3 regions of the Humidesulfovibrio mexicanus genome follow, and region 2 is predicted to be linked to each of the others. Evidence: predicted binding sites of a transcription regulator. Region 2 holds the regulator's gene; each other region holds the start of a gene.

What was found. Region 2 encodes sigma-54, which starts transcription at its own class of promoters, with help from an activator protein. Its sites were predicted from a motif close to CTGGCACGGNNNNTGCTT; they were not measured.
Region 1: CHB73_RS10620 (DVU0150 family protein) is a predicted target of sigma-54. The motif match lies at 2,372-2,389, and genes of this name have one in related genera.
Region 3: CHB73_RS13130 (ammonium transporter) is a predicted target of sigma-54. The motif match lies at 1,111-1,128, and genes of this name have one in related genera.

Annotation. Positions count from the first base shown of each region.
Region 1 covers NZ_FZOC01000004.1:322,859-327,880, forward strand. Annotated here, with positions in the region: gene CHB73_RS10615 (sigma 54-interacting transcriptional regulator) at 1-2,236, opposite strand, end outside; gene CHB73_RS10620 (DVU0150 family protein) at 2,502-2,801, shown strand; gene CHB73_RS10625 (sulfite exporter TauE/SafE family protein) at 2,832-3,875, shown strand; gene CHB73_RS10630 (DUF4881 domain-containing protein) at 3,918-4,529, shown strand; gene CHB73_RS10635 (hypothetical protein) at 4,604-4,849, shown strand; gene CHB73_RS10640 (hypothetical protein) at 4,859-5,022, shown strand, end outside.
Region 2 covers NZ_FZOC01000001.1:82,908-87,929, forward strand. Annotated here, with positions in the region: gene rapZ (RNase adapter RapZ) at 1-296, opposite strand, end outside; gene CHB73_RS00480 (PTS sugar transporter subunit IIA) at 309-758, opposite strand; gene hpf (ribosome hibernation-promoting factor, HPF/YfiA family) at 761-1,303, opposite strand; gene rpoN (RNA polymerase factor sigma-54) at 1,342-2,787, opposite strand; gene lptB (LPS export ABC transporter ATP-binding protein) at 3,066-3,788, opposite strand; gene CHB73_RS00500 (LptA/OstA family protein) at 3,791-4,672, opposite strand; gene lptC (LPS export ABC transporter periplasmic protein LptC) at 4,669-5,022, opposite strand, start outside.
Region 3 covers NZ_FZOC01000006.1:189,989-195,010, forward strand. Annotated here, with positions in the region: gene ispD (2-C-methyl-D-erythritol 4-phosphate cytidylyltransferase) at 1-908, shown strand, start outside; gene CHB73_RS13130 (ammonium transporter) at 1,371-2,576, shown strand; gene CHB73_RS13135 (P-II family nitrogen regulator) at 2,595-2,933, shown strand; gene CHB73_RS13140 ([protein-PII] uridylyltransferase family protein) at 2,968-5,022, shown strand, end outside.

The sequences.
Region 1 (5,022 bases), on a different contig from region 2:
CCGCGTCAAGCTCCTCCTGGAAGAATGTGGCGGGACTCACCGCCGCATCGTCGAACTGCAGATCCTCGGCATAGAGCACATCCCCCTCGGCGAATGCGATGGCTCTGGTGATGCAGTTCTTGAGTTCACGGACGTTTCCAGGCCAACTGTGGTCCATCAGCTTTTCCAGGGCCCCGCGCGAGAGGCCGAGTTCCGGTCTGCCCCCGGCAGCCGCAAGCTCCTTGATAAAATGGTTGGCCAACACCGGAATGTCCTCCTTGCGCTGGCGCAGGGACGGGGTCTGGATGGAAATGACCTTGAGGCGGTAATACAAGTCATCGCGGAATTCCCCGCGCTGCACCAGCTCCATCAAGTCCACGTTTGTCGCGGCGATGACGCGCACGTTGAACGCAACCTCCTGGTCGCTGCCGAGGGGGCGGATGCGCCGGACCGACAGCGCGCGCAACAGCGCCTTTTGCACCCGGTCCGTGGCGGTGCCGATCTCGTCCAGAAAGAGCGTCCCCCCGTCCGCAGCCAGAAACGCGCCCTTGCGGTCGGTCCGGGCCTCGGTAAAGGCTCCCTTCACATGGCCGAACAAGGTGTCCATGAGCAAATTCTCGTCCAGTCCGCCGCAATTTATGGAAATGAACGGCATCGTGGCGCGCGCGCTGAACTTGTGGATGCCCTCGGCCGTCAGCTCCTTGCCGGTGCCGGTCTCGCCGACGACGAGCACGTCCGCGTCCGCGCCAGCGGCCTTGCGGATCATGCTTTGCAGCGTAACCAGGGGCTGGCTCTGCCCAACCAGGTCCGGGATGTCCCCCACCAGCCGCCAGCCCACGGAGGCCGGGGCCTCGTTGTCGAAGGAGACCTTCTCGCGCTGCTGCACCTGATGGATTTGTTCGTCTCTCCGCCGAATGAGCTCCTGCTTCTCCTGGATGGACGAAATCATGCGGTTGATGGTCCGCGCGAGCAGGTCGGTCTCCTTGTCCACCTTGTCCAGATGAATGGGCCGCAGGGTCCGCGCATCGTACATGCTTCGGATTGCCTCGGCCAGCTGGTGCATGGGTTTGGTGATGACGCGGCTGATGAAGATGGTCACCAGAGCCACAAGTCCCATTCCGGAAAGGGTGATGACGAGCATGGCGTCGAGATGCCGGAACTCTGCGGCGTCGGAAAGGCGGCTGCGGTCCACATAGGCCACGCCGCCGATGATCTCCGGCCCTTTTGCCGGATTCGCGTTGAACAGCACCGGCGCATAGACGACAAAATGGCTTGGGCTCAAGAAGCTTGATGTCTCCTGTGACGCCTCAAGCTCGTCCGCGCCGACCTTTCTGGCTTGCACGTTCACCACCATGCGCCAGTAGGATTCGTGCTTCGGCAGCGGCCGAAAGGCTTTTCCGAACTCCGGGAGCCCATAGTCGCCCATCATGCCCATGCGCGCCGTCTCGGCCGAAAGATCGCGGTCGATGTCCTCCACGTTTTCCGACTGAAACAGAATCCACCCTTGGTCATCGAAGAAATAGCTGAACCGGGTTTCGCTGGTGCGGCTGAAGGCATAGAGGGGCGATTTCGCTGAATTGTACACAGACAGGATGTTGCGCAGGGCGTGGGCGTCCACGCCCACCACAAGCTGCCCCAGAAACTCTCCTCGCGCATCGTGCACCGGGGTTGTCAACCTGTAGAGCACGAAGGTCTGTGCGCCAACCTGGTCGAGAAACGCCGAAGGCGGATACGCCACTTCCGACAGGCGCGAAAGATCCACCACTCCGGGCTCGCGGCCACGCAGCCGCACCGCGTGGGTCACGGGGCTGCCCTTCACGGCATTGTACTGGTCGGGCCGAACCTCGCGCACGCCCGGCGCAGTGCGCACAAGCACAACGCTGCCCGATGCGTTGGCCGCGACGAAAGACAGTTCCCTCACGACATTGGGATGGTGCACGTCCCAGCGCGCAAAGGCGGCGAAAAGCCGTTCCCTATCCGGCCCCTCCTTGACCAGCTCCAGCCCAGCGCGGCGATAGAATTCCAGCAGTTGCTCCATCTCACGCGCCTGCGCGAGGTTTTGCACCTGGGCCGTGCGCTGCAGCGCCTGGTTCAAATAGCGCGAGGAAAACCAGTTGGTGACATACCCGGCCACCACAAGCACCAGCAACACTGCCGGTATGAGCGAGCACAGCAGCTTGCGGCGCACGCTCCAGGTGGCGAAATAGCGGCTGCTTGCCGCGCTTTCCGCCTTGGCTCGATAGGATCCCCAGGCCACGCCCCCTCCCCGCCGCAAACGGCAACGCATATCACGCAAAAACATGGAGAAACGTACCGCGCAAAACACGCAGAAATCATGCAAAGCCTGCTGCACGACTACACCAACCCAAACAAATCCGTCAAGTTTTTTTCTGTGGCACGCCCATTGCTCAACAAAAAGCAAACATTGCGGGATCAAACCGGCCAATCGCGACAGCGAGCAAAGACAGGCCGGATGTGCGGCAAGGGAAGTGAGTGTGCAAACCGTCTTGGAGGAGAAACGCATGAAAAATCGTCTGCTCAAGCTGTTCACCTGGTGCATGACACTGTGCATCGCGCTGCCGGAACTGGCGCTGGCGGCCGGTGGCGGAAAGGTCGCCAACGTGGTCATCGTGGCCGACACCCGCAAGTTCTCGGGCTGGGAAGCCTGGTGGACCAATCTTTACAACGAGAGCCACCTGTATTTCGCCATCCTGACCATGGCCCTCATCCCCACCATCGGCGTGATCTTCGGCGTCCTGGCCGACATGATCATGAGCACCATCGGCATTGACCTGAAGTCCCGCGGCGCGGCTGGCCATTAACCGATTGGCAGACAAAGAGGAGTGCTGAATATGGAATGGTTGTACGTCCTCATGCCCATCGCGGGCGTGAAAATATTCTGGCCCGGACTCATCATCCTGGGCGTCGGCGTCGGCATCATCGGTGGGTTCTTCGGCATGGGCGGCGCCTGGATGGTGACCCCCGGCCTGAACATCCTGGGCTTCCCCATGGCTTTCGCCATCGGCACGGACATCGCCCACATGGCGGGCAAGAGCCTCATCTCCACCATGCGGCACGGCAAGTTCGGCAACGTCGACTACAAACTCGGCCTGATCATGCTCATCGGCACGGTGGGCGGCTTTGAAATCGGCGCGCAAATGATCATGTGGCTGGAACGAATCGGCAACGTTGAAAAATTCGTGCGCTACGGCTACCTCATCCTCCTGGCGGCCATCGCCTGGATGGTCTTCCACGACATCAACGTGAAGAAGCGCAAGGAAGCGGCCATGCGCGCCGCCGGACAGGAAGGCGAGGCCATTGGCGTTGAGTGGCACAAGAAGCTGCACGCCATCAAGATTCCTCCCATGATCCACTTCAACGAGGCCGGCATCTACTGCACCATGTGGCTGCCCGTGTTCGTGAGCTTCCTCACCGGCTGGCTGGCCGGCATCCTGGGCATCGGCGGCGGACTCATCCGTATGCCCTCGCTCATCTACCTCGTCGGCTGCCCGACCCACGTGGCCGTCGGCACCGACCTGTTCGAAGTGGCGATCTCCGGCGTGTACGGCGCTGGCACCTACACCTACAAGGGCCGCACCGAGCTCGTGGCCGCCGTCATCATGCTCGTGGGCGCCTCCATGGGCGCGCAGGTGGGCGCTGTGGCCACCAAGTACATCCAGGGCTACGGCATCCGCTACGCTTTCGGTTTCGCGGTGGTTGGCTGCATGGCCTCCATCATCCTCAAGCTTATGGCCAAGGGCATGGGCCTGCCCATTCTTGACCACATGTCCACCGCCGTGGTGCTGGGCGTCGTATCGAGCCTGTCGCTGTACATCTTCGTCCGCTTCGTGCAGGGCTGCAAGAAGGAACTGGCCGCGAAGAAGGCCAACGCCTAGGCGATGCACGCCAATCGTTGCGAACAACTGAAGGAGACCGCTATGAACATCAAAAGCATCTGGCGCACGCTGCTCGTCGCCCTGCCCGTTGCGCTGCTCTTGGGCTGCTCCGAACCCGGCAAGGTGGACCAGGGCCGCGTCATCAAATTCGACGAGGCCACCAAGACCATCACCATCATCCGCGACAAGGCCAACGACACGCAGAATCCGGACTACACCTATCTGCCGCCCATCACCTACACCCTGCCCAGCAACCCGGCGGAGGTGGGCCCCCTGCCCAAGGCCGGCGGCCGCATGAAGATCGACAACAAGAAGAACCAGGTCACCATCTTCGACCCGGCCACCCAGAACTTCAAGACCATCGACTTCATCATGGTCGACTTCAAGGAGAACATTGACAAGAAGCACCCGCTGGTGTTCGACAAGGAAGCCGACAAGGCCAAGAAGTTCCCCGTGATCGACAAGGAGAAGAAGACCGTGACCATCTACTCCGGCCGCCAGAAGACCCTCTCGGTCATCCAGCTGCCCGAGGAGTACTTCGCCATGCCCGACAGCACCTGGGACGCCGGTGACGAAGCCCGCGTCTATTACAAGGAAGACGGCAAGGCGCTGCGCTTCATGAACATCAGCAAGACCGACATCTACAAGAAGTAGCTTCCCAAAACGCGTCCACGGCGGGCCGGGACTTCCCGGCCCGCCTCTTCCACCCCGCGACAGAGGAGAACGCCATGATCAGCAACGACGCCGCAGAAGCACCGGCAATAGCCATGAACGCCCGCCAGAAACTGTTCATCGGCCTTGTCGACTTGGCCATACTGACCGAGCTGTGCATCGCCATGGCGCGGGCCAGTTCCGTGCAGCCGGAGCTGTTCACCGCGACATTCATGAAGACCTTCTTCCTCATGTTTTTGCCTACCCTGGCGTTGGGCTTTTTCGGGTTCCGCAGACTGCGCCGCCATTCCGAGAATTCCTAAGGCGGCGGAATGGATTTCCGCACGCTCATCAACAGGCGCAAAAGCATAGGGCGCCTTGGCGCACTGGCCATCTGCCTGGCCTTGCTCCTGGCCCTGGACGGAATGGTCGCCGGTGGCCGCAAGGATCCGCACCTCCACGACCTGCTTCCCGGACAATCGCTGAACCTGACCGA
Region 2 (5,022 bases):
GTGGCTTCCACAAACAGCACCCGAACCACTATGCCCTTTGCGGCAAGCTCCTGCACCGCGTCATTCCATTGGTCAAGAAACTCATGTTGTCGCAAGTCCATGCCCAGGGCGAGTCCCCTGTGTTTGGAGTCCTTGCCGAGAAACAAGGCGACGAGCTTGGGAAGCATGGCTGCGGGAAGACCATCCACGCAAAAATAGCCCAGATCCTCGAACACGTTGAGCGCCGTGCTTTTGCCCGCTCCGGACAGGCCGGTGACCACCACGACCGAGAAGGACTCTGACGGATACTGCGACATGACTGACGGACCTCAGTAAGACTGGAGCAGGCGCAAAAGCCCCTCGCGGTCCTCGGCCTCAAAGAAGTCCTTACGGAACGAATCGTCCTTGATGAGCCGCGAGATGTGCGCAAGGATGCGCAGGTGGATTCCGGTCATCTGCTCTGGCGCAAGAACCAGAAAAAAGATGCTGCACGGCTTGAAGTCCAAGGCCTCAAAATCAACACCATGCAGGCTGCGCCCCACAAGCAGGATGATGTTCGACAGCGTGGGGAGCTTGCCATGCGGAATGGCGACGCCATCGCCAATGCCTGTGGTGCCGAGCCCCTCCCGGTCCAGCAGGACCGAGAGGGCAAGATCGGCATCAAGCTGCGGGTGCCTGGCGGCTACGGCCATGGTCATTTCCCGCAGAACTTCGGGCTTGCTGGTGGCCGCAAGAGCGGGCAGCACCAATTCCCGATCCAGATACTCGTCAAGACGCATTGTTAGTTTCCGGGGTCGATGAGACCGAAGTCTCCGTTCTTGGTCCTGTACAAAACGTTGACGCGGGCGGTTTCCGCATTGCGGAACACCAGAAACTCGAACTTGCGGCTCTCAAGCTGCATGGCCGCTTCATCGACGCTCATGGGCTTGGGCTCGAAGTTGTCGCTTTCCTTGATGGTTGGCGTCCGGCCAGAGCCTTCGTCAGTGAAGCTTATGACATCCATGCGCGCGGCGCGGGGCGTTCCGGCGCGGCGACGCTCCTTGTGGCGTTCGCGCATCTTCTTGAGCTGCGCCTCCAGCTTGTCAAGCACCTGGTCGATGGTCGAGTACATGTCCTCGGACTCTTCGTAGGCCGAAATATGCAGATTGTCCGCCGCAAGAACCACTTCCGCCTTGTGGCGGAACTTCTCCACGGAGAGATTGATCTGGAGTTCGGTCTCTATGGTATCGCCAATGAACTTGGCCATCTTCTCGAAACGGGAAGTGGCGTATTCCTTCAAGTGGTCGGAGGGCTCGAAATTCTTGAAGGCGAAAGAGATGTTCATGCAATACCTCCAGTAGTCTTGATGGCGCGCGGCGCCTGTTAAAACACGTGCTTGCGCTTGGAGGAAGACTCGATGTGCATGGCCGTTCGGTACTTGGCCACTGTTCTCCGTGCTATGTTCACCTCCAGTTTCTGTTTCAGGATTTCGCCGATCTGTTCATCGCTCAACGGTCGTTTTGGGTTTTCCTCGCCGATGAGCTGCTTGATGAGCGCCTTGACGGACTCGGATCCGACCTGAGTGCCGTCGTCAAGGTCCAGCGCACTGTTGAAAAAGAACTTGAGCTCAAAAATGCCGTGGGGGGTCGCCACATACTTGCTGGTGGTGATGCGGCTCACGGTGGACTCATGCATCCCGATGTCCTCCGCGACCTCCTTGAGGATCAACGGCTTGAGCCGGGTCACCCCATGTTCGAAGAAGTCGCGTTGAAAGCGGACGATACTCTCCATCACCTTGTACAAGGTGCGCTGCCGCTGGTAAAGGCTCTTCATCAGCCATTCCGCGCTGCGGACCTTGTCCTGAAAATATTCACGCTCGGCCGTGTTCTTGGCCTTGGCGTTTTCCATGTAGAAGGGGTTGAGCTGAAGGCGGGGGAACCCCTCCTCGTTCAATACGATGACGAAATCCTGCCCGACCTTGTACACGAAGACATCCGGGCTCACATACTGCGGCTCGCCGGAGGAGAAATGCGCTCCGGGCATGGGCTCAAGACTCTGGATCAGGTCGAGATAGTCCTTCAAATCCTCCATGGTGATCTTGAACTTCTTGGTCAACGGCTTGTAGCGGTGCTTCTCAAAATCCTCCAAGTGATCCCGCACGAGAGAAACCAGCACAGGATCCTCGTCGAGGCCCTGGTGCTGCAGCTGGACGAGCAGACACTCCTGCACGCTGCGCGCGGCCACGCCCACCGGATCCAGCCGCTGGATGCGCCGCACTACAGCCTCTATGTCCTCGACGGGACAATCAGGCAGCTGCTCGGCCATTTCCTCGACCGAAGCCTGCAGATATCCGCGGGAATCCAAGTTGCCAATGACGATCTCGCCGATGTCCAGATCCCGATCAGTGAAGTTGGACAAACGCATCTGCCAGGCCAGATGGCCTTCAAGACTCGGCTTGGAGGTCAGCCTGGACTCGAAGGAGAGCCCCTCTTCAGGCACTTCCAGCTCACGCCCAAGCGACTGCTTCGTAACGCTTGAAAACTCTCCGAGATAGTTTTCCCAATCCGCGCTGCGCATGAGGTTTTCGTCCTCCCTGCTCTGCGCGTCCACATGGGCGGCCTCGTAGTCGTCGAGATTGTCTGTGGCAGGTGCCGTGTCCACAACCTCCGGGTCCAATTCCTCAAGGAAGGGGTTTTCCATGAGTTCCTGCTGAATGGACTCAACAAGCTCTAGCCTGGACAGCTGGAGCAGCTTGATAGCCTGCTGCAACTGCGGCGTCATCACCAGTTGCTGCGTCAGCTTGAGTTGTTGGCGGAGCTCAAGACCCATTCACGGACACCATTGCCTTCACGTCGCCAGGGGGGAAACGCCAAAAAAATTATGAAACCTGGATATTCGCTTGCCGCCATGGTGCCACAGGCGTTGGGACTGTGCAAGTTCTTTTTGGTAACTCACCAAATATACGAACCTTTTCATAGCGGAATACATCATATGAAAAAACTGTACCAACCTTCCAGGAATGTGTAAATCCACAATTCCTTGCCCTCGGCTGCTCCCCGTGTTTCGAGAAGCCGAGACAGATCGCAACCGCCTGAAATTACGGGGTGCTACAGACTGAACGATTCGCCCAGGTAGAGCTTTCTGGCCTTGCTGCTCTGCACGATCTCCGAGGGGCTCCCCTCAAGGATGACCATGCCCTCATAGACGAGGTAGGCTCGATCGCAAATATTGAGCGTCTCCCGGACGTTGTGGTCGGATATGAGGATGCCGATGCCCATCCCCTTGAGCACGGAGATGATCTCCTGAATATCGATCACGGCGATGGGGTCGATGCCGGCAAACGGCTCGTCCAAGAGGATGAACTTGGGGTTCACGATAAGCGCGCGGGCGATCTCAAGCCTCCGGCGCTCACCCCCCGAAAGGAACATGGCGGGCTGGTTGGCAAGCTTGGTGATGGTGAACATCTCAAGCAGTTCTTCGGCGCGCGTCTTCCGCTCGGCCCGGGTCATGGGCATCTGCTCAAGAATTACGTCAAGGTTGTGGCGAACCGAGAGTTTCTTGAAAATGGAACTTTCCTGGGGCAGGTAGGAAAGACCGAGCCGAGCACGCTCGTGCAAGGGCATTTCGGTCACGTCCTGCTTGTCCAGAACGACATTTCCCGTGGTGGGATTCACCACGCCCACGAGCATGTAGAAGGTTGTGGTCTTGCCTGCGCCGTTCGGCCCCAGCAGCCCCACAACCTCGCGATCATGGATGGCGAGATTGATGTGGCGCACGACCTCGCGTTCGCCATAGCGCTTTGACAGGTTCGTCGCGATAAGTTCGGCCATGCCTATTTCCTGTCCGAACCTGGGGTAAAAAAGACCGCTTCCACACGCCGTTGCGCGCCACTCAACACTTCGCTGCGCTTTTCGTTCAGATAATACTTGATCACATCGCCGCGTACGGTGTTCTGCCCTTCGCGGAGGATGGGGTTGCCTTCCATGCGCAAAACCCCCTCGTTCACAAAATAGGTAAGCTGAGCACAGGCCCCTTCATTCTTGCCTGCGACAAGGCGCACATCCCCTTCCGCAACAATGCGGTCGATTTTTCCAGCCCCCAGGTCCGTGCCGTTTTCCTTCTGCTGGCTCCCCGGCGTCTTGGCCTTGTCGGCAAAGTAGGCCGTAATCTTGCTGGCCCAGATGGCCATGTCGGCCTGCGCGCCATGCACATTGCCCTGAAAGACAACGGCGTTATCCGTCTGGCTGTACACCATCTTGTCGGAGGTGATCCGAACAGGATCCTGATTTGCATCCTTGGCCGCTTTCACCGGTGGGCTTTGGACGGCGCTGGCTTTGAGCTCACTGCCTGGCTTCACCCCCTGCGACGACTTCCCTTTTGTGCCAGAGGACAATGCCGTGGCGGGATTCTCCGGATGGGGCGTCCCCGGCACGGCGAAACTCGTCGCCTCGGCGTAGCCAATGGCGCGGTTGGGGTCGCGTTTGGGTTCGCTCAAGTCGTACACTGCCAGCCATCCAGATGGTTTGGCGGGCTCAACGCGGACACGAACGCCCTGCTGCAGCACGCGCACCACCTGGGCGCCAGGCTCCGGCTTAAGCCGCACGGCAACTTCTCCTGCGGCCATTTTCACCTCGCCCCCTGTCGTTTGGGCTGAAGCAACGGCAACCAGCGCCAAAAGCGCCGCTACGGCGAGTACGTGGACAAACGGCCTCACGGCTTCTTCTCCTTCTTGAGCCCCTCCAGGGCGGCTGGCGTAAATTCTGCGGCAACGCCTCCCGCGGCGGTAAGCTCCCGTGTCTCCAAATTTATCTCCACCGTTGTGGCATTAACAGTGAAGTCCGGCCGGGTGACAATGACCCGGCCCTTGAAATACGCTTTCTTCATGGCGCCGATGTAGTCGAACACATCGGAACTGAGCGCAAACTGCCCAAACCGGCCAGCGATGTTGTCTCGCAGGGTCACGGTGTTGCCGGACTGATTTATCTCGCCCAGGTCGGACTTGATAAAGACCTCCTCGCGCTCAGGCCCGACATAGGCGAAAAGCTGTGGCCTGATAACCTGCAC
Region 3 (5,022 bases), on a different contig from region 2:
CGAAAGAGGCGGCCTGCGTCCTTGTGCACGACGCCGCCCGGCCCTTCGCCAGCGCGGCCCTCTGCGCCCGCGTGCTGGAGGCCCTGGGCCCGGACCGTCCCGCGGCCATCCCCGGCCTGGCCGTGACGGACACCATCAAGCGCGTGGACGCAGACGACATCGTCGTCGATACCCCGGAGCGCGCGGCAATGCGCGGCGTGCAGACCCCGCAGGGCTTTCTGCTGGCCCCGCTTGCGGCCGCGCACCAGCGCGCCCAGGCCGAGGGCTGGGAGGTCACTGACGACGCCATGCTCATGGAGCGGGCAGGACATCCTGTGCGCGTCGTCCCCGGCGAGGAGGCCAACGTGAAGATCACCACCCCGGCGGACTTGCGGCTTTTGCGCCCGTCCAGGGCAGCCTGCCCGCGCACGGGCTGGGGCTACGACGTTCACAAATTTGTCGCCAACGGCGAGGACGACCCCACCGTGCTGGCCAAGGCACGGCCCATGCTTCTGGGCGGGGTGGCCATTCCCGGCGCGCCGCGCGTGCTGGCGCACTCCGACGGGGACGTGCTGCTGCACGCCGTGACCGATGCCCTGCTCGGCATCGCCTGCGCGGGCGACATCGGCCAGCTCTTCCCGGACACAGACCAGGCCTTCGACAACATGCCCAGCGCCGTGTTCGTGGCCGAGGCGTTGGCCCGCGTCCGGGCGGCGGGCTTCCGGCCGGAGCACGCGGATCTGACCATCGTGGCGCAGACGCCCAAGCTCTTCGCCCACAAGGCGCGCATCGCCGCCCAGGTGGCGCGCCTGCTGGAGCTTGCCCCGGGGGCGGTGAACGTGAAGGCCACCACCGAGGAGGGCCTTGGCTTCACCGGCCAGCGCCTGGGCATCAAGGCCGTGGCCGTGGTGACGGCCAGCCCCGACTAACGAAAAGCCAGCCAGTCCCGCCGCGCAGGGCCGGAGCAATCGCTTCGGCCTTTTTTTTTTCGCAACGCGATAGCCGAATTGACAATTCTGCACAATTAAATGTCGCCATCGACACGCCTCACCACACTTCGCGAGCCGCAGCCGTATAGGAGAAAAGCAAAAAACCAATGGATTCTTGGCTATTTTTAGGCCAACCATTCACTTGGCCCGAGTCTTGCTTCTTTCTGGCCGCAACCCACAAAAACGCACCAGGAATGACAATTCCGTCTGCGCAAGGTGGGAAGCGCGATGTCTTCACCCTGCCCTGACGGCAAAGGCGGCTAGATGGCGGCGGACTGCGGAGGAAAGTGCTCCGCGTTCAGCTTTGTATGCAAGAATTGACAAAAAAGCAAAGCGGCAAGCCTGCGCAGGAAAGCACCCGCCAGGCAACACCGGGGCGCACCCCACGGGAGGTTTCCTCAAATGAACGCGGCGGATACTGCCTTCATCATCGTCTGCGCGGCCCTGGTCATGTTCATGACCCCCGGCCTCGGCCTGTTCTACGGCGGCATGGTGCGCAGCAAGAACGTGCTGGCCACCATCATGCAGAGCTTCATCATCGTCGGCCTGGTGTCCGTGCTCTGGGCCGTGGTCGGCTACACCCTGGCCTTCGGCACGGACATGGGCGGGGTCATCGGCGGCCTGGACTTCCTGTTCCTGGGCGGCGTGGGCATGGACGCCACGGGCGGGCCGGTGGAGAACATCCCGCACCTCTTGTTCATGATCTTCCAGTGCATGTTCGCGGTCATCACCCCGGCGCTGATCACCGGCGCCTTTGCCGAGCGCATGAAGTTCGGCGGATTTCTGGTTTTCACCACCCTGTGGCTGCTGGTGGTGTATTGCCCCATGGCCCACTGGGTGTGGGGCAAAGGCTGGATGGCCGAGATGGGCGCCCTTGACTTCGCGGGCGGCGCGGTGGTGCACATGAGCTCCGCCGCCGCGGCCCTGGCCGCGACCGTGGTGCTGGGCAAGCGCAAAGGCCATGGCAGCACGCCCTTCATCCCGCACAACCTGCCCATGACCGTGCTTGGCGCGGCCATCCTCTGGTTCGGCTGGTTCGGCTTCAACGCGGGCAGCGCGCTGGCCGCCGACGGCTTCGCGGTCAACGCCTTCGTGACCACGCACCTGGCCGCCGCGGCCGCGGCTCTGGCCTGGATCCTCATGGAGAAGCTGCACTCCGGCAAGGCCACGACCCTGGGCGCGGCCTCCGGCGCGGTGGCCGGGCTTGTGGCCATCACCCCGGCGGCGGGCTTCGTCACCGCCATGCCCGCCATCCTCATCGGCCTGGGCGGCGGCGTGTTCTGCTTCCTGGGCGTCCTCATGAAGGGCAAGCTCGGCTACGACGACTCCCTGGACGTGGTGGGCGTGCACGGCGTGGGCGGCACCTGGGGCGCCATCGCCACCGGACTTTTCGCCAGCATCAACAAGGCCAGCGGGCTTTTCTATGGCAATCCCTCCCAGCTTTGGATACAGTTGGCTTCAGTGGCCGCCACATGGGCCTTCTGCTTCATCGCGAGCCTTGTTCTCTTCAAGCTGGTGGACGCCACGGTGGGCCTGCGCGCCACGCCCGAGGAGGAAGACCGCGGCCTGGACATCTCCCAGCACAACGAGACCGGCTACCAGGCGTAGCCCGCAGGAGAACGCGTCATGAAGAAAGTCGAGATCATCACCCGCACCTTCAAGCTGGATGACATCAAGGCCGCCCTGTCCGAGATCGGCATCAAGGGCATGACCGTGAGCGAAGTGAAAGGCTTCGGCCGCCAGGGCGGGCACAAGGAAGTGTACCGCGGGGCCGAGTACCAGGTGGACTTCGTGGTCAAGGTCAAGATCGAGGTCGTGGTGGAGGACGCCCGCGTGGCCGATGTCATCGGCGCGGCCACCAAGGCGGCCCGCACCGGGCAGGTGGGCGACGGCAAGATCTTCGTCCTGCCCGTGGACGAGGTGGTGCGCATCCGCACCGGCGAAACCGGCGACGCCGCCGTCTAGCCTCCCCCCAGGCAGCGCGTCCCCCCACCTCACAGTGGACGACAACACAACGCCTCCGGCCCTGCCGCCAGCCGCCCAGCGGTTGCGGCAGGGCCGCCTGCTTTTGGCCGAAGCCGCGCGCGCGGGCGGCATCAACGCCTATCCCGCCCAAGGCGCGGCCCTCATGGACGCCTATTTCCGCGAGCGCCTGGACGAATTGCGCACCGCCTCGCCGGGGCTCTGCGCCACGCCCTTCGCCCTGGTCGCCGTGGGCGGCTATGGCCGGGCGGAACTCTGCCCCGCGTCCGACGTAGACGTGCTGCTGCTCTACGAAAACGCCATTGCGCCTGCGGCGGAGGAGCTTTCGCGCGGGCTGTTCCATCCCCTCTGGGACCTGGGGCTGGACCTGGGCCACGGCGTACGCACCCTGGCCGACTGCCTCCGCCTGGCCGGAGAGGACATGCTCGTGCTCACCTCTCTGCTGGACGTGCGCCACGTCGCGGGCGAGGGCGCGCTGACCGCCCGACTGCAGCGACGCCTGGCCGAGGCCGCGCCTCCCGGCCGCGCCGCCGCCTTTGGCCAGTGGGTGCTGGAGCACAACGCGGGCCGCCGCGCCCGCCACGGCGACTCCAGCGGTCTGCTCGAACCGGAACTCAAGAACGGCCTGGGCGGCCTGCGCGACGCCCACCAAATCCGCTGGCTCCTGCGTCTCGTGCCTTCCCTGTGCGCCGGGCCCCAGGCCCCCTTCACCCCGGAGGACCTGGCCTTGCTTGAAGCGGACCACGCCGTCGTGCTCTGCGCGCGTACGGCCCTGCACCTGGCCGCGGGCCGCAAGACCGACAGGCTCTTCTTCGACCTCCAGCCGCAGGTGGCCAGAACTCTCGGCTTCAGCGGCGCGGAGCCTGGCCAGGGCGGCGACGAGCCCCAGGCCGCCGATGCTCCAACCGGCTTGGCCACCGGCTTGGCCACCGGCCTGGCCGTGGAAGGGTTTCTCTCGCGCCTGCACCAGGCCATGACGCGCATCCGCGCCATGCGGCAGGCCTGCTGGCTGGAGGCCTTTCCGCCCCGGGCCGAGGCCTGCGCGCCCGCAGCAGCCGCTCCAGGCATCCTGTGCGGCCCCACAGGCATGGCCCTCTGCGACCCCAAGGCCGCCGCCCACCAGCCTGCGCTGATCTTGGCGCTCTACGTGGCCGCAGCCCGCGCCGCGCGGCCCCTGGCCTGGTCGGCCCTGCGGGCCACCCGCGCCGCCCTGGCCGACCCCGCGCGCCGCGCCGCCTTCGCCGAACTGCCGGACATCCTGCCCGCGCTGCTGGAGATATTCCGGGCGTCGGGCCAGCCAACCGAAAGCAGCCCGCCCCACGCCGCGCCGCAGGAATCGGCGCAAACCGGGCCGTCCCGGCTGGCCGACGCGCTGCGGCGTCTCTTCGCCCCCACGCCAAACGCCGCCGACCCGCCGGGCGCGCACCCTCCCGAACCTGCGGCCCCGGCCGTGGCCACGGCGCTGCAATCCATGCTCGACACCGGCCTCATGGCGGCCCTGGTGCCGGAGTTCGCGCCCGTGGAGCACCTGGTGCAGTTCGACGACTTCCACATCCACCCCGTGGGCAAGCACACCCTGGAGGTGGTGCGCGCCCTCGCCTCCATACGCCCCTGCGGACCGGAGGAGCGGCGCAGCCCGCCGGACGGCGACTTGTCGCCGGATATCCTTGAACGGGCGGCGGGACTGCCGCATTTCGACCGCCTGCTCCTGGCCGGGTTCTGCCACGATCTGGCCAAACCGCGCCGCGACCATTGCGGCGAGGGCGAAGCGCTTTCGCGCGCGCTTCTGGGCCGTCTGGGGGCTGACCCCGAGGCCATCGACGATGTGGCCTTCCTGGTGCGCGAACATCTGCTCATCCCCAAGACCGCCACCCGCCGCGACCTTGCGGACGAATCCGTGGCCGCGACCGTGGCCGAAATCTGCGGCGGCGTGGAACGGCTGGACATGCTGCATCTGCTGGCCGTGGCCGACAGCCGCTCCACCGGGCCGCGCGCCTGGAGCCCCTGGACCGCAGCGCTGTTCGACGAACTGGCGCGCAAGGCCCGCGGACTGCTTACGCGCGGGCCGCTT